DNA from 3 places in the Actinoplanes sp. NBRC 101535 genome. Region 1 is predicted to be linked to each of the others. Evidence: riboswitches for the same ligand, from Rfam matches in the RefSeq annotation. Region 1 holds a riboswitch; each other region holds the start of a gene.
The links. A riboswitch is a leader RNA that binds a small molecule or an ion and turns the genes downstream of it on or off. The one in region 1 is predicted to bind cobalamin.

Region 1 (7,197 bases):
CAGGGCCTTCAGCGCGGTCTCCTCGCCGACCTTCCACTTCTGCGACTTCACGAACTGGAAGACGCCGACCGGCCACCCCGCGCTCCACGCGCGCAGCGCCATCCCGAACGCGGCCGTCGACTTGCCCTTGCCCGGCCCGGTGTGCACGGCGAACACCGCCTGCCGGCGTCGCTGCCGCGTCGTCAGTCCGTCGTCCGGAACAGTGGTGACTTTCCCTTGCGGCATGCTCGCTCGCCCTCTCCAAGATCGAATTCATGTGGGGTACGCACGGATCCGTTCCCGCCGAATACCGGTCGTCCCGGGACCCGCGGCGATCACGCACGGCCCGGCTCATGCCACCCACCCACCGGCGGTGGCCCGGCCCGGCGGCGGTGGCCCGGCCCGGCGGCGCACCGCGGCGACCGGGGACTCTCCGTGGCCGGCGGCTTCAGAACCGGTGGATCACGCCGCCCGGCGGTAAGCCCGGTCGCCCGCGACACCGGCCGTGGAGCCGGCTCCGGACGGAGAGCCGGCCGCGGCACGCCCACCGAGAACGGTCGCGGCCTGCAACTGCTCCAGGGGCATCACGTCGGCCCGCAGCGCGGCGGCCAGCCGACGGGCACGACCGATCCGGATCGGACCGGACTCGCAGTCGACGACGACCGCCGAGACACCGCTGAGCAGCGGCGCCAGACCCACCGGGTCCGGCCCGCTGGTCGCCCGGCCGTCGGTGACCAGCACCAGCAGCGGCCGGCGTCGCGGGTCCCGGCGGCGCTCGGTGGCGATCGTGGCCGCGGCGGCACGGAGTCCGGCCGCCAGCGGTGTGCGCCCGCCGGTCCGCAGCGCGGCCAGCCGCATCACGCCGACCTCGTGACTGGACGTGGGCGGGAGCACCACCTCGGCGTCCGCACCCCGGAACGTGATCATGCCGATCCGGTCCCGTCGCTGGTAGGCGTCCCGCAGCAACGACAGCACCGCGGTCTTCACCAGGGTCATCCGCTTGCGGGCCGCCATCGATCCGGACGCGTCCACGACGAACAGCACCAGGTTCGCCTCCCGGCCGACGTGCACGGATTCCCGGAGGTCGCGGGGCTCGACCCGCACGACCGGTCCCGTCCGCACAGGCAGTCCCGGCGTCCCGAAACGTCCCGGCACCACGGATCGTCCCGGCTCCCCAGAAGGTCCCGGCGTGACGGATCCTCCCGGCGTGACGGATCGTCCCGGCGCGGCGTCGGCGCCCGCGGCGGCCCGTTCCAGAGCCGCCATCAGCGTCGCCGTCAGATGCGGCGCCCCGGTCGGCTTCCCCGCCGGAACGCGACTCCCGACGACACGGCCCCGGCGCGCGAACGCCGGCGACCGCCGTCCGGCATGTCCCCCCTCGCCGCGGGCCGAGATCCGCAGGGTCCGGGTACGGTACGCCGCCCCGGCACTCGCCATCGCCCCCGAGGTCTGCGGCTGCCCGCTCGCCGGGTCCGGCCCCGGATCCGCCGGGTCGTCAGTCGCGGTGCTCCCCTGCGTACCGTCGCCGGGGTGGGAACCGCCCTGCGGCCCGCCGCCGTCACGCGGACCTCGCGGCTCACCGCCCCCGCCGCCCTCCGGAGGACCGTCACCATCGCCATCGGGACCGTCACCGTCACCATCGGGACCGTCACCGTCGGGACCGCCGTCCGGGTCCCGATCGGCCTGATCCTGCGATGCGCGCTCCTGCTCGGCCTGACGCTCGGCCTCGGCCAGCGCCTCCTCGAGCCGTTCCTCGTCGGTGCCCGGCGGGTCGAGCGGGTCGGTGCGCCGCCGGTGCGGCAGGGCCAGCCGCGCCGCGCCCGCCACGTCCTCGGCCGTCACCGTGTCCCGGCCGTGCCAGGCGGCCAGTGCCACCGCGCACCGCGCCACCACGATGTCGGCCCGCATCCCGTCCACGCCATAGGCGAGACAGACCCGGGCGATCCGGTCCAGCTCCTCGTCGGGCAGGGTCACCAGCGGCAGCCGGGCACGGGCCTCCGCGATCCGGGCCGCGTAGCGTCGCTCGTCCGCGGAGAACCGGGACGCGAACCCGGCCGGATCCGCCTCGTACGCCAGCCGCCGCCGCACCACCTCGGCACGCTGCACCGCGTCGCGGGGCGCCGCCACGTTCACCACCAGGCCGAACCGGTCCACCAGCTGCGGGCGGGGCTCGCCCTCCTCCGGGTTCATCGTGCCGACGAGCAGGAACCGGGCCGCGTGTTTGACGCTGACCCCGTCGCGTTCGACGTGGGCGCGTCCCATCGCGGCCGCGTCCAGCAGCAGGTCCACCAGGTGGTCGGGGAGCAGGTTCACCTCGTCGACGTAGAGCACGCCGCGGTGCGCGGCGGCCAGCAGGCCGGGCTCGTAGGCCTTCACCCCGTCGCTGAGCGCGCGCTGAAGGTCGAGTGTGCCCACCACCCGGTCCTCGGTGGCGCCGACCGGCAGTTCCACCAGGTTCGCCGGGCGGTCCTTGTCGGGTCCGCCGTCCGGGTGCGGGCCGTCCGGGCAGTCCGGGTCGGGCGCCTGCGGATCACACGCGAACCGGCAGCCCTGCACCACGGTGACCGGTGGCAGCAGGCCGGCCAGCGCGCGGACGACGGTGCTCTTGGCGGTGCCCTTCTCGCCGCGGACCAGCACGCCGCCGACGGCCGGCGACACGGAGGTGAGGAGGAGGGCGAGCCGCAGATCGTCCAGGCCGACCACGGCCGAGAACGGGTACGGAACAGTCACGGGGTTCCCTTCCGGCGGGTATCCACGCCCGCGCGACGGTGGCACGAGCGGCCGGAGTCTCCTGACTCCCGGATCGACGCTCCCCGCTCCGCCTTCCGGCCCGCCGTTGCAGGTCGTGGCGTCTCTGCCGGCAGGTCGCTCCCCGGTCACAGTGGCGGGACCGCCCCGGATTCGCACCGGGTTCCTCCGCTACCGCTCCCGGCCACTCTTTCCTACCCGGGGTGGAACCGTCAACGCGGCCCCCGCCCGCAGGACATCCCTCACACCGGCCCCGGAGGTCAGACGGCCTTCTCCGTCCCGGGCAGGGGCTCGGGCGCCAGTTCGTCGAGTTCGGTCACCACGTCGAGGACGGCCAGCGCGGAGCGTTCCACCAGTGGGCGCAGACGCCGGTAGAGCGCGGCGTCCCGCGGGTCGGGCCGGGTCGTCTCGCCGGTCGGCACCAGGGCGGCGGCCCGGTCCAGGTCGGGCAGCTCGCCGAGGGCGTGCCAGGCCAGCAGGCAGGTGCCCAGGGCGGTGCCCTCGGGGATGTCCGCCACCGACACCGGGAGGTCGAGCGTGCCGGCCAGGGTCGCCACCCACAGCGTGGAGGCCGCGGCGCCGCCGGTGGCCCGGATCTCGGTGAGGGCGACACCCTCGGCCTCGAAGGAGTCACGGACCAGGGCCAGCTGCTGGCAGACGCCCTCCACCGCGGCGCGGACCAGGTGGGCGCGGTGGTGTTCGCGGCGCAGGCCGAGGTAGGCGCCGCGCATGCCGGGGCGCCACCACGGAGCCCGTTCGCCCAGGAAGTACGGCAGGCAGAGCAGTCCGTCGCTGCCGGCCGGGATCGTGGCGGCCTCGGCGAGCAGTTCCGCGTCGAGGCCGTCGGCCGGTTCCACCGGGGAGGAGCCGTCGGGGTCCGGGACACCGGTCAGGGACTGGGAGGCCCAGCGCACCACCGACCCGGCGTTGTTGACCGCTCCCCCCACGACCCAGCGGTCCTCGGTCAGCGCGTAGCAGAAGAGGCGCCCGGCCTCGTCGGCGGCCGGGCGGTCGACCACGGTCCGCAGTGCACCGGACGTGCCCAGCGAGACCGCTGCCACGCCGGGCGGGGTCGCGCCCACGCCGAGGTTGGCGAGCGGGCCGTCGGCGGCACCGATGATCAGTGGGGTGCCGGGTGGCAGGCCCGCGGCGGTGGTCACCGCGGTGGACAGGGTCAGCCGGGACGTGGTGGGGACGACCTCGGCGAGTTGCTCCGCGCGTACCCCCGCGATCTTGACGGCCGCGGGGTCCCACTGCCGTGCGTGGATGTCGTAGAGGCCGGTGCCCGAGGCGACCGACAGGTCGACGAGGAAGGGACCGCCGGTGAGCGCCGCGACGATCAGCTCCTTCACCCCGCCCCAGCGCGGGGTGTCGCGCAGCTGATCGGGATCGGTCTCGGACCACCAGGCGAGTTTGGTGAGCGGGGACATCGGGTGGACCGGCGTGCCGGTACGCGCCTGCAGCGCCGCCCCCGCCCCGTCCGCCGCGATCCGGCGGCTCTGCGCGGCGGAACGATTGTCCGCCCAGGTGACGACGGGTCCCAGTGCCCGCCCGGCATCGTCCATCGGGACCAGCGCGTGCAGAAACGAGCTGAGGGCGACACCCGCCACCCGGTCGCCGCGCTCCCGGCACTGGCGGGCCACATCGGTCAGCGCCTGCAGGGCGGCGTCGACCAGGGCGGCCGGGTCGAGTTCGGCGCGGCCGGGCCCGGGGACCGACAGCGGGTAGTGGACGCTGGCCAGTGCCCGGAGTTCACCGGTCGTGGTGGCGGCCACCCCCTTGGTAGCGGTGGTCCCGGTGTCGATGCCGATCACGACGTCCATGCATGCCCCTCTCCGATGTCTGCGGACCCTCATACCCCGACACGAGAGCGCCCCACCGGCACGAAGCCGGCGGGGCGCTCTCGAAATGCGTACGAAATACGACGGTCAGCGCTGATCCAGCGGCACGAAATCGCGCACCGGAGCACCGGTGTAGATCTGCCGCGGGCGACCGATCTTGTTAGCCGGGTCGAGCATCATCTCCTGGTACTGGGCGATCCAGCCCGGGAGACGGCCGATGGCGAAGAGAACGGTGAACATCTTGGTCGGGAAACCCATCGCCTTGTAGATGAGGCCCGTGTAGAAGTCGACGTTCGGGTAGAGCTTGCGGGAGATGAAGTACTCGTCGGAGAGGGCGATCTCCTCGAGCTTGAAGGCGATCTCCAGCAGCGGGTCCGGCTTGTCCAGGGTGGAGAGCATCTCCTGGGCGGCCTTCTTGACGATGGCGGCGCGCGGGTCGTAATTCTTGTAGACCCGGTGGCCGAAGCCCATCAGTTTGACGCCTTTCTCCTTGTTCTTCACGCGAGTGACGAACGAGTTGACGTCTCCGCCGTCCTTGCGGATCTGCTCGAGCATCTCGAGGACCGCCGCGTTGGCGCCGCCGTGCAGCGGGCCGGAGAGGGCGTTGATGCCGGCCGAGACCGACGCGAACAGGTTGGCCTGCGACGAGCCGACCAGCCGCACGCTCGACGTGGAGCAGTTCTGCTCGTGGTCGGCGTGCAGGATGAACAGCATGTCGAGGATCTTCGCGACCTTCGGGTCCACGTCGTAGCCCACGGTGGGCAGGCCGAACGTGAGCCGCAGGAAGTTCTGCACGTAGTCCAGCGAGTTGTCCGGGTACGGCAGCGGGTGGCCGATGGACTTCTTGTAGGCGTAGGCGGCGATCGTCGGAAGTTTCGCCATCAGGCGGATCGCGGAGATGTCGACCTGCTCGGCGTCCAGCGGGTCGAGGGCGTCCTGGTAGAACGTGGACAGCGCGGTGACCGCCGAGGAGAGCACGGCCATCGGGTGCGCGTCCCGCGGGAAACTGGAGAAGAAGGTGCGCATCTCCTCCTGGAGCAGGGTGTGCACCCGGATCCGGTCGGCGAACTCCCGCAGCTGGGCGGCCGTGGGCAGCTCGCCGTTCATCAGCAGGTAGGACACCTCGAGGAAGGTGGACTTCTCCGCGAGTTGCTCGATGGGGTATCCGCGGTAGCGGAGGATCCCCTGGTCACCATCGATGTATGTGATCGCCGAGGTCGTCGACGCGGTGTTCACGAAGCCCTGATCGAGGGTGACGAAGCCGGTCTCCTTGAGCAGAGCACTGACGTCGATGCCGCCCGGTCCGTCGACGGCCTTGCGTACCGACATCGACAGCTGGCCACCAGGATGGTCGAGCTTGACATCCGTCATGTATTTCCCTCACTTCACCGGCAGATGTCTCGAATATTTTGCCGTTCACCGTAAACCCTCAACCTGAATGGGTCATCAGGTGCCTGGCTGTTGAGGCATTGGTCACCAGTACGTATGGACCGTTGCACCATAGACAATGGTCGGTATATTGCGACTCTGTTACGCCGAGCGGAGGTCGAACCGATGCAGATCCCGGCGCAGGGACCCGTGGTGGCCGGTGTCGACGGGACCACGGCCGGTCTGGCCGCCGTGCGGCTGGCCGCGCGGGAGGCCGGCTCCCGCGGTCGGGTACTCAAGGTCGTGCACGCTTTCACCTGGCCCGATCCCCGGTCCGGAGCCGCCGGCGTCGATTACGCCCCGGCTCGCCGGGCCGCCTCGCGTGTCGTCGAGGAGGCGGTCGTCACGGCCCAGCGTTCCACACCCGGCGTGGATGCGCGCGGCCAACTGGTGGATGGACCGGCCGGACGGGTGCTGTTGCGCCTGAGCCGGCACGCCTCGCTGATCGTGCTGGGCGCCGGGCGGATGGTGATCACCCCGGAGGTGGCGGCCCAGGCGTGGTGCCCGGTGCTGGTGACGCGGACGGCCCGCCCGCCGTCCGGGCCGGTGGTGGCCGCGGTCGACGGCTCGGCGTACTCGGTGCTGGCTCTGCGGTTCGCAGCGGAGGAGTCGCGGCGGCGCGGGGTCGCCGTGCACGCGGTGCACGTGGTCCTCGACGACGGGCAGGAGGCCGCCGGGCACCGGGTGCTCGACGAGGCCATCGCGGCGGTCGCGGAGCTTCCGAGCGTACGCCGGATGGTGCTGACCGGCTCGGCACCGGCCACCCTGATCGCGGCCTCGCGCCGCGCGGGTCTGATCATTCTCGGACCTCGAGGTCTGACCGCTTCCGGACGGCTCGGTGCCGTCGCAAGCGCGGTGCTGCGCCGTGGACTGTGCCCGGCGGTCTTCGTGCACAGTGCGCGGGTGCCGGCCCGCCGGGTGCCACGGTCACCGAAGTTCCACGAACCGAGACTCGCGACCTGACCGATTTGCTACGGTTGATCCCGACAGCTATTCCGGGCTGAAGCGGGAGGAAGAACCCGTGGCACTCGCCCGACGGTTGTGGCAGCTCCAGGCCGTGGGCGGCGTCGCCGCCACCGTCGTCTACGCGCTCTTCCCGTCGTCGTCGATCGGTACGACCGCGTTCGTCCTGCTCGGCGTGGCCACCGTCAGCGCCTGCTTCGGCGGCCCCCGGCACTGGGGCGCCGAACCGCCGGCCGCC
Region 2 (7,197 bases), on a different contig from region 1:
CCCGTGGGCCCGATTCCAGCGCGGAGGCGCGGCGTGAACTTCTCCTACCTGCTGGACCCGGAACACTGGGACCCGGACGCCACCGGCGGCTTCCCGCAGCTGCTGCTGGCGCACCTCGGCTACTCGGCCCTGGCCCTGCTGATCGGCCTGGTCATCGCGCTGCCCGTCGGCCTGTACATCGGGCACACCGGGCGAGGCTCGTTCATCGCCATCAACGCCGGCAACGCCGGTCGCGCGCTGCCCACCCTGGGACTGCTGATGCTGATGGTGACCCTGCTCGGGCTGGGCCTGCTGCCGGTGCTGATCGCGCTGACCGTGTTGGTCGTCCCGCCCATCCTCACCACCACCTACGCCGGGATGCGTGCCCTCGACCACGGCGTCGTCGACGCCGCCAAGGGCATGGGGATGCGCCCCTGGCAGGTGCTCACCCGGGTCGAGTTCCCGATGGCGCTGCCCGTGATCATGAGCGGGATCCGCAGCGCCCTGCTGCAGGTCGTCGCCACCGCCACGGTCGCCGCCGCGGTCGGCCTCGGCGGTCTGGGCCGGCTGCTCATCGACGGCCTGTCCGTCAACGACTACTCCCGTGTCCTGGCCGGCGCCATCGTCGTCGCCGTCCTGGCCGTGGCGCTCGATCTGCTCCTGGCGCTCACCCAGCGCTGGATCGTGTCACCCGGTCTCTCCGGACGGGCCGTCGCCCGCACCCGGCGCGCCACCACCACCTGATCGGAAGGTTCCGTATGTCCCGGATACGTAAGATCGGCGCCGCGCTCACCGGCGTCGCCCTCGCTCTCAGCCTCGCCGCCTGCGGCGCGGACGAGGACCCGCTGGCCAACGACAGCGGCGGTGCCGGCGATTCCGGCTCCGTCACCGTCGGCTCGGCGAACTTCACCGAGAGCGAACTGCTGGGTGAGATCTACTCCCAGGCACTCGAGGCCAAGGGCGTCACGGTCACCCGCCAGTTCAACATCGGCGCCCGTGAGCTCTACCTGAAGGCGCTGCAGGACGGCTCGATCGACCTGCTCCCGGAATACAACGGCGCGCTCCTGGCCGCCCTCTCCTCCGGTGGCGCCCCCGAGGGTGTCAGCAAGCCGGAGGACGTGCTCACCGCGCTCAAGAAGGTGCTGCCCGCCGGCACCGAGGTCCTCGAGCAGTCGCCCGCCGAGGACAAGGACACCCTGACGGTCACCGCGGAGACCGCCGCCAAGTACAACCTGAAGACCATCGACGACCTGAAGGCGGTGGCGAACCAGCTCGTCATCGGCGCCGGACCGGAGTGGGCCGAGCGCTACCAGGGTCTGAAGGGCCTCAAGGAGCTGTACGGCATCGAGTTCAAGGATTTCAAGCCGCTGGACGCCGGTGGCCCGCTGACCGTGAACGCGCTCAAGGGTGGCGACATCCAGGTGGCGAACATCTTCTCCACCGACTCGTCGATCGTGCAGAACAAGTTCGTCGTGCTGGAGGACACCAAGAACCTCTACCTGGCGGAGAACATCATCCCGCTGATCCGCACCGAGTCGAACAACGCGACGGTCACCGGAGCGCTCAACGGCGTCTCGGCCAAGCTGACCACCGAGAACCTGACCGAGTACCTCGCCAAGGTGCAGGTGGACAAGCAGGACACCGCCACCGTGGCGAAGGCCTGGCTGACCGCCAACGGCCTGGTCTGATCGTTTTCTGAGTCGCGCCGCCCCCGCCGATCGGGGGCGGCGCGGCTTTTTTCTGGAACGCCTTTTTCTAGAACGCCTTCTCGTAGAGATCGGCCAGTCCGGGCGTCGACGCCTCGCCGCTGTACCCGCAGATCATCACGGTGCCGGCGGCGGCCGCCACCAGATATCTCCCACCGGTCTCGAACCGGCCGCTGCCCATCATCTGCTCCGAGGCGTCGCCGGCCCGCGCCACCCGGACCTCCTGCACGGTCTTCCCGTGATAGATGCGGTCGACGCCCAGGGTGACCTGGCCGTCCACCACTGCCGTCACGGTCCCGGCGAAGACGAAGTCCGCCTCGGCGGCGAGCACCTCGGCGGTGGGCTCCGCACACTTGCTGGTGGCGCCGTCACCGGCCAATGACAGGTTCTCGACGGCCGTGATGGCCGGGGCCGTCACCGGTGCCTCCGGGCGGGTCAGCGCCCAGGTCGCGCCGCCGCCCGCGATCAGCACCAGGGCGGCCGCGGCCAGTCCCCAGCGGCCGGCGGACGGACGGGCCGGAGTCTCAGTGGTCATGATCTCCTCCAGGAGTCGTGCGGCGCGATCGGGGGCGATCGGTGGCAGGGACGCCGCCGGGTCGGTGCGGCGCAGACGTCCGCGCAGGTCGTCGTCGGTCATGACCGGCTCCCCTCTGTCGACTCCTCATGTCCGGCGGCGCCGCCGGTCTTTCGCAACTCGTCCCGCAGACGCTGTTTCGCCCGGTGCAGCCGGATGCTCGCCGCGTTCGCGGTGATCCCCAGCACGGTCGCGATGGCCGCGGGCGCGAGATCCTCCCAGGCCCACAGCCGCAGGATCTCGGCGTCCGCCAGCCGGAGCCGGGCCATCGCGGTGCTCAGCTCGTCGTCCTCGAACGCCGGCGGATCGACGGCCGCCGGCGGCGGGTCCAGCAGCCCGATCCGGGCGACGAGCCGCAGATGCCGGCGCTGCCCGCGTTCGGCGTTGGCCAGGCAGTGCCGGGCCACCCCGTACGCCCACGGCACGTGCTCCGGGGGCATCTCCGCCATCCGCCGCCAGCAGACCAGCAGCGTCTCGGAGAGCACGTCGTCAGCGGTCGCCGGATCGGTGCGCCGCGCCAGGTAGCGCCGCACGGCTTCGATCACGGCCGGCGCCAGGCGCTCGAACCGCGCCCGGCGGTCGTCAGAGGTCACGAGGTCCACTCTGTTTCATGTCCGGCACCACCCCTCCTCTTTCGCCTTTCGCTTCCGCTTCTTCGGGGGTACGGGGTACGGCCGGCTCCCGCGTCACCCGGTGCGGTGCTTCTCGCGTACCTGAGAAGGCGCTGGAGTGACGCACGCGATCTCCACCGACCGCGCCGCGCAGTTGCAAGATCTTGGCAACAGCAGGCGACTATCAATATGCTGCTGCTGAGCCGTGCGTGACGGCGGGCACGCCTGGGGAGGGCATCCATGGACACAACGGCGATGCACATCGCCAACGGGATCGTCAACGGTCCCGTCTCGATGGTCTTCGTAGTGATAGCGGTCGCCGGCCTCGCGGTCAGCGTGTGGCGGGCCAAGGCCGACCTCGACGACCGCCTGGCGCCGATGGCGGGGCTGGTCGCGGCGTTCATCTTCGCCGTGCAGATGCTCAACTTCCAGGTGCTGCCGGGTGTCTCCGGTCACCTGCTCGGCGGCACCCTGGCGGTGATCCTGGTCGGCCCGTGGGTGGGTTCGCTCTGCGTGGCGACCGTGCTGATCGTCCAGTGTCTGCTCTTCGCCGACGGGGGACTCACCGCGATCGGGCTCAACGTCACCAACATGGCACTGATCGGGACCGCGGCCGCGTACCTCCTCGTGGCCCTTCTCCTGAGGATCCTGCCCCGCACCGCCGGTGGCCTCGGCGTGACCGCCTTCATCGCCTCGATCGTCGGTGTGGTCGTCGCCTCGCAGGGCTTCGTCCTGGAGTACGCGCTGGGCGGCACCACCGACCTGTCGCTGACCGGCATCGCCGCCACCATGGCCGGGGTGCACGTGCTGATCGGCATCGGCGAGGGCCTGATCGCGGCCACCACCGTGATGACCGTCGCCCGGGTCCGTCCCGACCTGGTGTACGCGCTGCGCCGCTTCCGCAAGCCCGCCCCGACCGAGGTGGAGGTCCCCGCATGAGCCGGCGACTCGGATGGTTCCTGGCCGGCGGCCTGCTGGTCGCGCTGCTGCTCGCCGGGGTGGTCAGCAACTTCGCCTCGGGCAGCCCGGACGGCCTGGACTACGCGGCCCGCCAGGGCTGCACGTTCAACGCCGACGACGAGATCACCGGCGGGACGTGCATGCTCCAGCAGGAGGGTGAGCATCAGATGGGTGACAGCCCGCTGGCCGGCTACGCCCTGCGGGGGATCGACAACGAATTCGTCGCCACCGGCCTGTCCGGTGTCCTCGGGGTGCTCGTCACGTTCGCCGTCGGTGGCGGACTGTTCTGGCTGGTCCGGCGCCGCGCGCCCCGGTGATCTTCACGACACGACCTCCGGGCGCAGCATCTGGTGTTGTGCCGGAGGTCGGTCACCCATATATGGTGTTCCCCGCAGCTGGTTCGGGCGGCCTCTTCTGGCCTGTCCGAGGCAACAGGGAACCCGGTGGAAAACCGGGACTGCCCCGCAGCGGTGAGTGGGAACGAAAGCCGTCATGAAGCACTGGACCGGTCACGGTCTGGGAAGCGACGGCCGGTAGGAAGCGTCAGTGCCCACGAGTCCGAAGACCTGCCAGCGCGCCGCACGCGACGTGTGCGGCGGTCCGAGGTCGCGTGGGACGACTGACGCCATCATGCCGGTGACCGTGTGCCGGCGGCGTCCCCCTGCGTGCCCGACGACCTGTCGAGAGGGCATGAGGGAGAGACCATGACGGTCACATCGGGAGTCGCGGTGCCGGAGCAACGGCGGCACGGCATGCAGGTCCGCAAACGCAACGGCGACCTGGAACCCGTGGACGTCCACAAGATCGTCACGGCGGTCGAGCTGTGGGTCGCCGACCTGGACGAGGTCGACCCGCTGCGGGTGGCGACCAAGACGATCAGCGGTCTCTACGACGGGGCTACCACCGCCGAGCTGGACAAACTGTCGATTCAGACGGCCGCCGAGCTGATCGGCGAGGAGCCGCAGTACTCGCGTCTGGCCGCCCGCCTCCTCGCCGCGTACGTCAGCAAGGAGGTCTCCGAGGAGGGCGTCACCCTCTTCAGCGAGTCGATCCGGCTCGGCCACACCGAGGGCCTGATCAGCGACGAGACCCTGGCGTTCGTCACCGCGCACGCGTCGCTGCTCGACGCGGCCGTGGACCCGGCCGGTGACCTGCGCTTCGAGTACTTCGGCCTGCGTACGGTCGCGGACCGCTACCTGCTGCGGCACCCGACCCGCCGGACGATCATCGAGACCCCGCAGCACTGGCTGATGCGGGTGGCCTGCGGACTGTCCGAGACCGCGGACGAGGCCGTCGGGTTCTACCGCCTGATGTCGTCGCTGGCCTATCTGCCCAGCTCGCCGACGCTGTTCAACTCGGGCACCCGGCACACCCAGATGTCGTCGTGCTTCCTCGTCGACTCGCCGAAGGACGAACTCGACTCGATCTACGAGCGGTACCACCAGGTCGCGAAGCTGTCGAAGTTCTCCGGTGGCATCGGCATCTCCTGGAGCCGGGTCCGGGGCCGGGGTGCGCTGATCCGCGGCACCAACGGCCGGTCCAACGGCATCGTCCCGTTCCTGAAGACACTCGACGCGGGGGTCGCGGCGGTCAACCAGGGCGGCCGGCGTAAGGGCGCGGCGTGCGTCTATCTCGAGCCGTGGCACCCGGACATCGAGGAGTTCCTCGAACTGCGGGACAACACCGGCGAGGAGTCGCGGCGCACGCACAACCTGAACCTGGCCAACTGGATTCCGGACGAGTTCATGCGCCGGGTCGAGGCGGACGGCGACTGGTCGCTGATCGACCCGTCCGATGCCCCCGAGCTGCCGGACCTGTTCGGGCGTGAGTTCGACGAGGCCTACCGGGCGGCGGAGAAGAACGCGGTCAAGACCGTCAAGGCCCGTGATCTGTACGGCCGGATGATGCGCACCTTGGCGCAGACCGGCAACGGGTGGATGACGTTCAAGGACCGCTCGAACTCGCTGTCGAACCAGACGGGCGCGCCCGGCAACAGCATCCACCTGTCGAACCTGTGCACCGAGATCCTCGAGGTGAACAACGACGCCGAGACCGCGGTCTGCAACCTGGGCTCGGTCAACCTGGGCGCGCACGTGACTTCGGACGGGGTGGACTGGGAGAAGCTGCGGGCCACCGTCCGCACCGCGGTGGTCTTCCTGGACCGGGTCATCGACATCAACTACTACCCGGCGGAGCAGGCTGCGGCGTCCAACCCGCGCTGGCGCCCGGTCGGGCTGGGCCTGATGGGCCTGCAGGACGCGTTCTTCACCCTGGGCCTGCCGTTCGACTCGGCCGCCGCCCGCGAACTGTCGACGCGCGTTCAGGAGGAGATCTTCCTGACCGCTCTGGAGACGTCGGTCCAGCTCGCCTCGGTGGCCGGCCCGCACCCGGCGTTCGCCGAGACCCGGGCCGCGGCCGGTGACCTGCACCCGTACCTGTGGGGCGCCACGCCGTCGCAGACGTCGCGCTGGGACGCCGTTCGCGCCGGTATCGCTTCGCACGGCCTGCGGAACTCGCTGCTGGTGGCGATCGCGCCGACGGCCACGATCGCCTCGATCGCGGGCTGCTACGAGTGCATCGAGCCGCAGGTGTCCAACCTGTTCAAGCGCGAGACGATGTCCGGCGAGTTTCTTCAGATCAACACCTATCTGGTACGCGAGCTGAAGTCCCGCGGTCTGTGGACCGCCCCGATCCGTGAGGCGATCAAGCGGGCCGAGGGGTCGGTGCAGGGCATCGAGGAGATCCCGGCGGACGTGCGTGAACTGTTCCGGACCGCGTGGGAGCTGCCGCAGCGTGCCCTGATCGACCTGGCGGCGGCGCGTGCCCCGTACATCGACCAGTCGCAGTCGCTGAACCTGTTCATGGCCGCGCCGACCATCAACAAGGTCTCCTCCATGTATCTCTACGCGTGGAAGACCGGCCTGAAGACGTCGTACTACCTGCGCTCGCGTCCGGCGACCCGTATTCAGCAGGCGACGGTGTCCGTTGCCGCGGCACCGGCCGTCTCTCTCATCCCGGCGTTGACGCCCGCTGAGGCTTGTTCCCTGGAAAACCCCGAATCGTGTGAGGCCTGCCAGTAATGCTGCTCGACCCCGGAATGGACCTGACCCTGCGGCCGATGAAGTACCCGCACTTCTTCGACCGCTACAAGGACGCGATCAAGAACACCTGGACGGTGGAGGAGGTCGACCTGCACTCCGACCTCGCCGACCTGGCCAAGTTGTCGCCCGCCGAACAGCACCTGGTGTCGCGGCTGGTCGCGTTCTTCGCCACCGGCGACACCATCGTGGCGAACAACCTGGTGCTCAACCTGTACCAGCACGTCAACTCGCCCGAAGGCCGGCTCTACCTGTCCCGGCAGCTGTTC
Region 3 (7,197 bases), on a different contig from region 1:
CCGCGATTCCCCCGGCGGCGCTGAGCACACCGAAGTACGCCCCCAGCCGCCGTTCACCGGCGAGGCGGGCGGCGCTGTCGCGCACCAGAGGAGAAGTGATCATCTGGCCGGCGGTGAGCAGGACGACCAGCGCGACCGAGGGCCAGACCGCGGCCGTGCCCGGACGGGCCGCCGCGACCACCGCGAACGCCGCCGCGATCAGCGTGTACCCGGTCGCCGGCGCCCACCGCGGCCCGAGCCGGTCGCGCACCGCGCGAGCCACCGGCTGCCCGGCGATCACCATGATCGACGCGGCGGCGAAGAGCCAGCCGAGCGCCCAGGTCGCGCCGACCCTCGCCAGTTCCAGGGGCAGCGCGAGGTAGAGCTGGTTGTACGCGAGCAGCCCGGCACTCGCCGCCGCGGCCAGCGCCAGGAACCGCCGGTTGGCGAACACCTCCCGAAGCCCGTCGCGGACCGGTTCGCCGGCGTGCGCGCCCGGCTCGGCGGGCAGCAGGCGCCAGTGCATGAACCAGATGGCCACGAACACCACGGCGGCGGCCAGGCAGGTGCTCCGGAATCCGGCGGCGAGCAGCAGGGTGCCGAGCAGCGGACCGGTCACCGCGCCCACTTCCCCGGCGGCGGAGAACATCGCGAACAGGTCGGTACGCCGGACCCGGCCGGCCGTTTCCAGGCGGCCGCCTTCGCGGGCCAGCGCCGATTCGACCGCGGGCGAGAAGAGCGCGGCGGCGACACCGGTCAGCACTGCACCGGTGAGGACCTGCGGAAGGTTCCCGGCGAGGCCGAGCACCACGAAACCGGCGACGCGGACGACGCAGCCGGTCAGCACGACCGGCCGGGCACCGAACCGGTCGGCGAGCACCCCACCGATCAGGAAGAGTCCCTGCTGGCTGAAGGTACGCAGCCCGAGCACCAGCCCGACGGTGGCCGCGGCGAGTCCGAGGTCCTCGGCGAGGTGCCCGGCCAGGAACGGCAGCACCAGGTAGAACCCGACGTTGAAGGCCAGCTGGGTGAGCACCAGCAGCCGCGGGACGGCGGGCAGGTGCATGATCTCGGCAAGAATCATCCATCGCCGTACGGCCCCGGCCACCCGGACTCCCCCACCCCGCTATTGCAAATAATGTGCAACAGGGTAACAGCAAGATCGATCCGGGCCGCGATGTCTCCACCATTCGTGCCGCGAAACGGGCAGAACGCCACCGGGTACGCGCCGGAGGACGACTGTGGGATCCACAGACGACATCCACCACACCCCGGGAGCCCACCGTGAAGAAGACCGCAGTCCTCGGCGCCCTGACCGCCACCGGCCTGGCCCTCGGCGCGCTGGCCGCGAACCCGGCCGCCGCGGCCGCCGCCGACCCGATCCTCACCGGCAAACGGCAGGTCGTCATCAAGCCGCTCCCGTCGTTCGAGTCGATCGTCGGCATCGACGGCAAGGGCCGGCTCGACCTGATCGACGGCGAACCCGCGTACGGGCTCTTCGTCCTCTCCCCGGTCGGCGACAAGTACCAGATCAAGACCGCGAAGGCCGGCGACGGCCCGAAGGCGGCCTGCATCGGCATCCGCAACAACGGCAGCAACCCACTGACCGCGGTGGCCACCACCTGCGACGCGAAGCGGGCCGGCCAGCTGTTCACGCTTGTCGCGCAGACCGCGAAGGACAACGGGCGGCCGACCTACGGCATCCACAACCAGGGCGCGTTCCTGCAGTACTTCCCCCGTACCGGGCTGATCGCCGAGGAACTGGGCGACGCGAACCTGGCGACGACGTTCTCGTTCGTCGACAACGGCCCCGCCCCGGTCCTGCCGAAGTAGTCCTGATCCGAATCGGTCCGTAACCTGATCCGAACGTGACTCTTACGTCGCGCGGCTCGACTGGGCGACATGGCATCTCCCCGGCGGGCACCGATCCGGCACAGCGCGGTCGCGGCACTGATCGGCACACTGTTCACCTACTGGATCTGGCAGGCCGGGGCGATCGGGCACGCCCGGTCCTGCCCGGACACCTGCCTGACGCACGTCGCCGGCGAGGTGACCGCGACGAGCAGCTCGCCGTCGCACTCCGGGCAGGACGGGCGCGAGACCGGCGGCACCGGGCACTCGGCGACGATCGCGTTGTCCGGCGGCCGGACGATCGAGGTGTCCCTGCACCTGAGCGCGGGCGACGACGTCGACGTCGGACTCTGGCACGGCACCCCGGTCACCGTGGACCGGGCGCGCATTCCCGGTTCGGCATGGCCGGAGTCGTGGTACGGGCTCGTCACGATCCCGCTCTTCGCGGCCCTCGTGTACGCCGCACTCACCGCGGCCTCGGAGCTGGTGGTGTGGTGGAGGGGCGGGCCGCCGGCCGGGCCCGGCTGCCTTCCGCCGGTGATCGCGGTGCTGAGCCTTCCGCTGTCGATGCTGGCGGTCGGCTTCACCAACCTGTCGGACGGGGACTGGTTCCCGCGGTGGTGGCCCGCGCCTCTGCTGATCGTTCTCGGACTGCCGGTGGTGATCCGCGCCATCACCTCCACTTCTTCAGTCAATAGCATCAAGAGTTGGTCATGTGTCGATCCGTGACACTCGGTGTCCGGCAATACCGCCCGTTCCTCAAAGCCCTGCCCTGGAACTCTGCCGCACCCGCAGGTCCGCCGGGAACACACACCGCCAGAACGGCGCGACCTGCCGGTGCACCAGAGCCCGGGTGGCCGCGGCGGCCATCATCTCCACCGGCTGATGCACCGATGACATCGGCGGCGTCGCACACTCGGCGATCACACTGTCGTCGAACCCGACCACCGCCACATCGGCCGGCACCCGCCGCCCCGCGTCACCCAGCGCCTGCATCGCCCCGATCGCCAGCAGATCGCAGGCGGCGAAGATCGCGTCCACCCCGGGCTCCTCGGCGACCAGCCGCGTCGCCAGCTCATAACCCACCTCACGCCGGAACTTCCCGGTCAGCGAGATCTCCGGAATCCCCAACTCCCGCACCGCCCGCCGGAACCCGTCCCGGCGGGCGTCCGCACACGGATTGCCCTCCTGCCCGTGCAGGGCCGCGATCCGGCGGCGCCCCGACTCGTGCAGATGCCGCACCGCGGCGGCGGCACCGTCGCTGTTGGCGACGTCCACGAACGGGACCCCCGGAGCGGACGGGCCCATCGTCACCACCCGGTCGCACTGCTCGTAGAAGGCCGCCGCCAGCTCCGGCTCCACATTGCTGAGCAGCACACCGAGACTCACCGACTCGGCGATCGTGGCGATCAGCTCCGACGCCTGAGCCCGCTCCACCACGTGCACCCTGAGCTGCGCGGTGCTGCCGGCCAGCTCTTGGAGGATCCCGGCGGTGACCCGGCCGTAGTACGGACTGGTCCCGAAGACCGACGGATCGTCCACGATCACCAGCTCGATGACGTCGCCGTGCCCGTGCGCGAGGGCCCGGGCCACCGAGTCCGGCCGGTAGTCCAGCCGGGCGATCACCGCCCGGACGTGCTCCTTGGTCCGCGCCGACACGCCCGGCGCGTCGTTGAGCACCCGGGAGACGGCCGCCTTGGACACCCCGGCGGCGGCCGCGACATCGGCCAGAGTCACTCGCTTCCGCTGCATCCGCCGACTATAGGACGCGCCCCCGGTCTTCCCTGCCCCTTTTACTCCCGGGCGAAGTCAGGAGATCTCGCCCCGCACGGTCATCTCCACACCGATGGCGATCGCGTCGAAGTCGTCCGGCAGTACGGCGATGTCCTCGACCGCCTCCCAGCGCGTCAGGGATCCCGTCGGACCGCCTGGGCACTGACCGCCCGGAAGGTGGTCAACATCGCCGACGTCGACCTGGACGGCACTCCCGACCTGCTGTTCCGCAACATGGCCAGCGGCACCATGATGATCCGCCACGGCAAGCCGGGTGCGGTCGTCGCCTCGCTCAAGCCGGCCGGCGCGGACGGCAACATCCGCCTCTACCACCCGGGAGAGACCAGCGTCGGCATCTCCGACGAGATCGTCATCTCCACCGACTGGACGGCGGTGAAATCCTTCGGCTGAGCCGGGCCGGAGGCCGGGTAGAGTGACCCGCGGTGCCGGTTCGCCCCACCCGCCAGGCGGGGCGTCGTAAGAGGGAACCCGGTGGGAGACCGGGACTGCCCCGCAGCGGTGAGTGGGAACGAAAGTCGTCATGAAGCACTGGACCGGCGACGGTCTGGGAAGCGACGGCCGGTAGGAAGCACGCGTGCCCACGAGTCCGAAGACCTGCCGGCGCCGCGCCCGCCGACCGGTGGGCGCCGCCGGCGGTCCCTCGGGAGGACCAGGGGTGAACCCCCTCTTTTCGCGTGCCCGCCGGCCGCTTCGAGGGAGGGAGACACCGGTGGATCACACCGCATTCGGTCAGAGCACCGTCCTCGGCTATCCGCGCATCGGCGCGAACCGGGAGTTGAAGAAGGCCGTCGAGGCCTACTGGTCGGGCACCATCGACGCCGCCTCGCTGGAGGACACGGCCGCCGGGCTGCGCGCCGAGGTCTGGCGGACGCTGCGCGACGCCCGGCTGGACGCGATCCCGTCCAACACGTTCTCCTACTACGACCACGTTCTGGACACCGCGGTCGCCGTCGGCGCGATCCCCGAACGGTTCCGGCGGCTCGGCCTGTCCGAGCTGGACACCTACTTCGCCATGGCGCGGGGCGTCGACGCCGAACCGGCGCTCGAGCTCACCAAGTGGTTCGCCACCAACTACCACTACCTGGTTCCGGAGATCTCCCCCGACACGGTCTTCACCGCCAACCCGGTCAAACCCGTCTCGGAGTACGCGGAAGCGCAGTCGCACGGCATCACCACGAGACCGGTGCTGGTCGGGCCGGCCACGTTCCTGCTCCTGGCCAAGGGGGACGACCCGTTCGCCCGTCTCGGCGACCTGGTCGACACGTACGCGCGGATCCTGTCCGCCCTCGCCGGCGCCGGGGTCGCCTGGGTGCAGCTCGACGAACCCGCCTACGTCGCCGACCGCACCATCGACGAGATCAGCGCCCTGCACGATGCGTACGCCCGTCTCGGCGCCCTCACCGACCGGCCGAAGATCTTCGTCGCCACCTACTTCGGTGACCTCGGCGACGCCCTGCCGGCCCTGCTGCGCACCCCGGTCGAGGCGATCGGCCTCGACTTCGTCGCCGGACCCGCCAACCTGTCCCGGCTCGCCGCCGCCGGACCGCTGCCGGGCAAGACCATCGTCGCCGGGCTGGTCGACGGGCACAACGTGTGGCGCACCGACCTGCGGGCCGCGATCACCACCGGCACCACGCTGACCGCGCTCGCCGACCACGTCGCCGTCGCCGCCTCCTGCTCGCTGCTGCACGTGCCGGCCGACCTGGACGCGGAGACCCGGCTCGCGCCGGAACTGCGCGAACGACTGGCCTTCGCACGGCAGAAGGTCGACGAGGTGGTGCTGCTCGGCGCGGCGCTGCGGGACGGGACCGGGCCGGCGCCCGTACCCCTGTCGCCCGCTCCCGAGACCTGGCGCCGCACCGAGGTCCGCGCCCGCCTGGCCGCGCTCTCCCCCGCCGACCGGCAGCGCGGCGATTACCGGGCGCGGGCCGCGGCCCAGCAGGAACGTCTCCAGCTGCCGCCGCTGCCGACCACCACGATCGGCTCGTTCCCGCAGACCGCCGAGCTGCGCGCCGCCCGTGCCGCACTGCGTGCCGGGACGCTCGACGCCGACGGCTACGCCCAGCGGATGCGTGCCGAGGTCGCCCACGTCATCCGGCTGCAGGAGGAGCTCGGCCTGGACGTGCTCGTGCACGGCGAACCCGAGCGCAACGACATGGTCCAGTACTTCGGCGAGCAGCTCGACGGGTTCGCGGCGACCGACCACGGGTGGGTGCAGTCGTACGGCTCGCGGTGCGTCCGGCCGCCGATCATCTTCGGTGACGTGGCGCGCCGGGCGCCGATGACGGTGGCCTGGTCCAGCTACGCCCAGTCGCTGACGGCCAAACCGGTCAAGGGCATGCTCACCGGGCCGGTCACCATCCTCGCCTGGTCGTTCGTGCGCACCGACCAGCCGCTGGCGGCGACCGCCGACCAGGTGGCGCTGGCCCTGCGCGACGAGTGCGCCGATCTGGAGGCGGCCGGCATCACGGTGGTGCAGGTCGACGAGCCGGCCCTGCGCGAACTGCTGCCGCTGCGGGCGTCCGCGCAGAAGGCCTACCTGGACTGGGCGGTCGGCGCGTTCCGGCTGGCCACCAGTGGGGTGGCGGACGGCACCCAGGTGCACACCCACCTGTGCTACTCGGAGTTCGGCGAGGTCATCGGCGCGATCGACGGCCTGGACGCGGACGTCACCAGCCTCGAGGCGTCCCGTTCCGGGATGGAGGTGCTCGGCGATCTGGCCGCCGCCGGGTACCGCCGCGGCGTCGGGCCCGGGGTCTGGGACATCCACTCCCCGCGGGTGCCGTCGCGGGGTGAGGTGACCGGTGCGCTGCGCCGGGCGGTCGCCGCCGTGCCGGGCCGCCGGCTGTGGGTCAACCCGGACTGCGGGCTGAAGACCCGCGGCTATCCGGAGGTGGAGGCCGCGCTGCGGAACCTGGTCGCGGCCGCCGCGGAGGTCCGGGCGGGCTGAACCGGTCCGGGGCGGGCGTCGCCGCCCGCCCCGGGACGCACGGCGGTCACGCGGCGGTCTTGAACCGCTCGACGATCCTCTGCAGGCCGTCGACGGAGAGCGGGGACGGCGGCTCGGTGAAGTTGAACAGCTGAGGCAGGACGTTGCCGCCGCTCACGGCCTTGAGCTTGTCGGCGCCGGGCAGGTCGGTGATCGCCTTCTGGACCGCGGCGGGGTCGCCGTCGCCGTACAGCAGGATCAGCACGTCGGGGTTGCGGCCGAGCAGCTCCTCGAGGGTCACCTCGAAGACACGCTCCTTGCTGTCGGCGAAGACGTTGGTGAACCCGGCCGCCTCCAGCTGCGGTTCGGCCATGCTCGCCGAACCGTAGGCGTAGGTGACCCCGCCGCCGACGGTCGGGTAGAGCACCGCCGCCGTGCGGTCGCCCTCGACCTTGCCGATCTTCGACACGCGCTCCTGGAGAGCACTGACGGCCGCCTCGGCGTCCTTGCCGAAGACCTTTCCATAGGTACGCATCTGCGAGTAGATGTCGTCGAAAGTGGGCTTCGTCGTGTTGCCCGGGCACATGGTGGGCTCTTCGAGCAGCGGGATGTCCACCGCGGACAGCGTGTCGCGGGACAGGTTG

Region 2: another riboswitch for cobalamin. It lies ahead of QSK32_RS43540 (ribonucleoside-diphosphate reductase subunit alpha); the one in region 1 lies ahead of QSK32_RS02245 (VWA domain-containing protein).
Region 3: another riboswitch for cobalamin. It lies ahead of metE (5-methyltetrahydropteroyltriglutamate--homocysteine S-methyltransferase); the one in region 1 lies ahead of QSK32_RS02245 (VWA domain-containing protein).

The regions. Positions count from the first base shown of each region.
Region 1 covers NZ_BSSY01000001.1:517,194-524,390, reverse strand. The annotation lists gene cobO (cob(I)yrinic acid a,c-diamide adenosyltransferase) at 1-225, opposite strand, end outside; gene QSK32_RS02245 (VWA domain-containing protein) at 442-2,754, opposite strand; cobalamin riboswitch at 2,765-2,895, opposite strand; gene QSK32_RS02240 (gluconokinase) at 2,988-4,550, opposite strand; gene QSK32_RS02235 (citrate synthase) at 4,656-5,939, opposite strand; gene QSK32_RS02230 (universal stress protein) at 6,123-6,959, shown strand; gene QSK32_RS02225 (putative bifunctional diguanylate cyclase/phosphodiesterase) at 7,018-7,197, shown strand, end outside.
Region 2 covers NZ_BSSY01000030.1:28,414-35,610, forward strand. The annotation lists gene QSK32_RS43505 (ABC transporter permease) at 1-37, shown strand, start outside; gene QSK32_RS43510 (ABC transporter permease) at 34-723, shown strand; gene QSK32_RS43515 (ABC transporter substrate-binding protein) at 738-1,667, shown strand; gene QSK32_RS43520 (hypothetical protein) at 1,735-2,322, opposite strand; gene QSK32_RS43525 (RNA polymerase sigma factor) at 2,319-2,852, opposite strand; gene QSK32_RS43530 (energy-coupling factor ABC transporter permease) at 3,111-3,809, shown strand; gene QSK32_RS43535 (PDGLE domain-containing protein) at 3,806-4,147, shown strand; cobalamin riboswitch at 4,210-4,418, shown strand; gene QSK32_RS43540 (ribonucleoside-diphosphate reductase subunit alpha) at 4,535-6,910, shown strand; gene QSK32_RS43545 (ribonucleotide-diphosphate reductase subunit beta) at 6,910-7,197, shown strand, end outside.
Region 3 covers NZ_BSSY01000007.1:195,999-203,195, reverse strand. The annotation lists gene QSK32_RS21175 (MFS transporter) at 1-1,087, opposite strand, end outside; gene QSK32_RS21170 (hypothetical protein) at 1,264-1,812, shown strand; gene QSK32_RS21165 (hypothetical protein) at 1,882-2,559, shown strand; gene QSK32_RS21160 (LacI family DNA-binding transcriptional regulator) at 2,590-3,582, opposite strand; gene QSK32_RS21155 (hypothetical protein) at 3,781-4,014, shown strand; cobalamin riboswitch at 4,034-4,240, shown strand; gene metE (5-methyltetrahydropteroyltriglutamate--homocysteine S-methyltransferase) at 4,334-6,574, shown strand; gene QSK32_RS21145 (ABC transporter substrate-binding protein) at 6,621-7,197, opposite strand, start outside.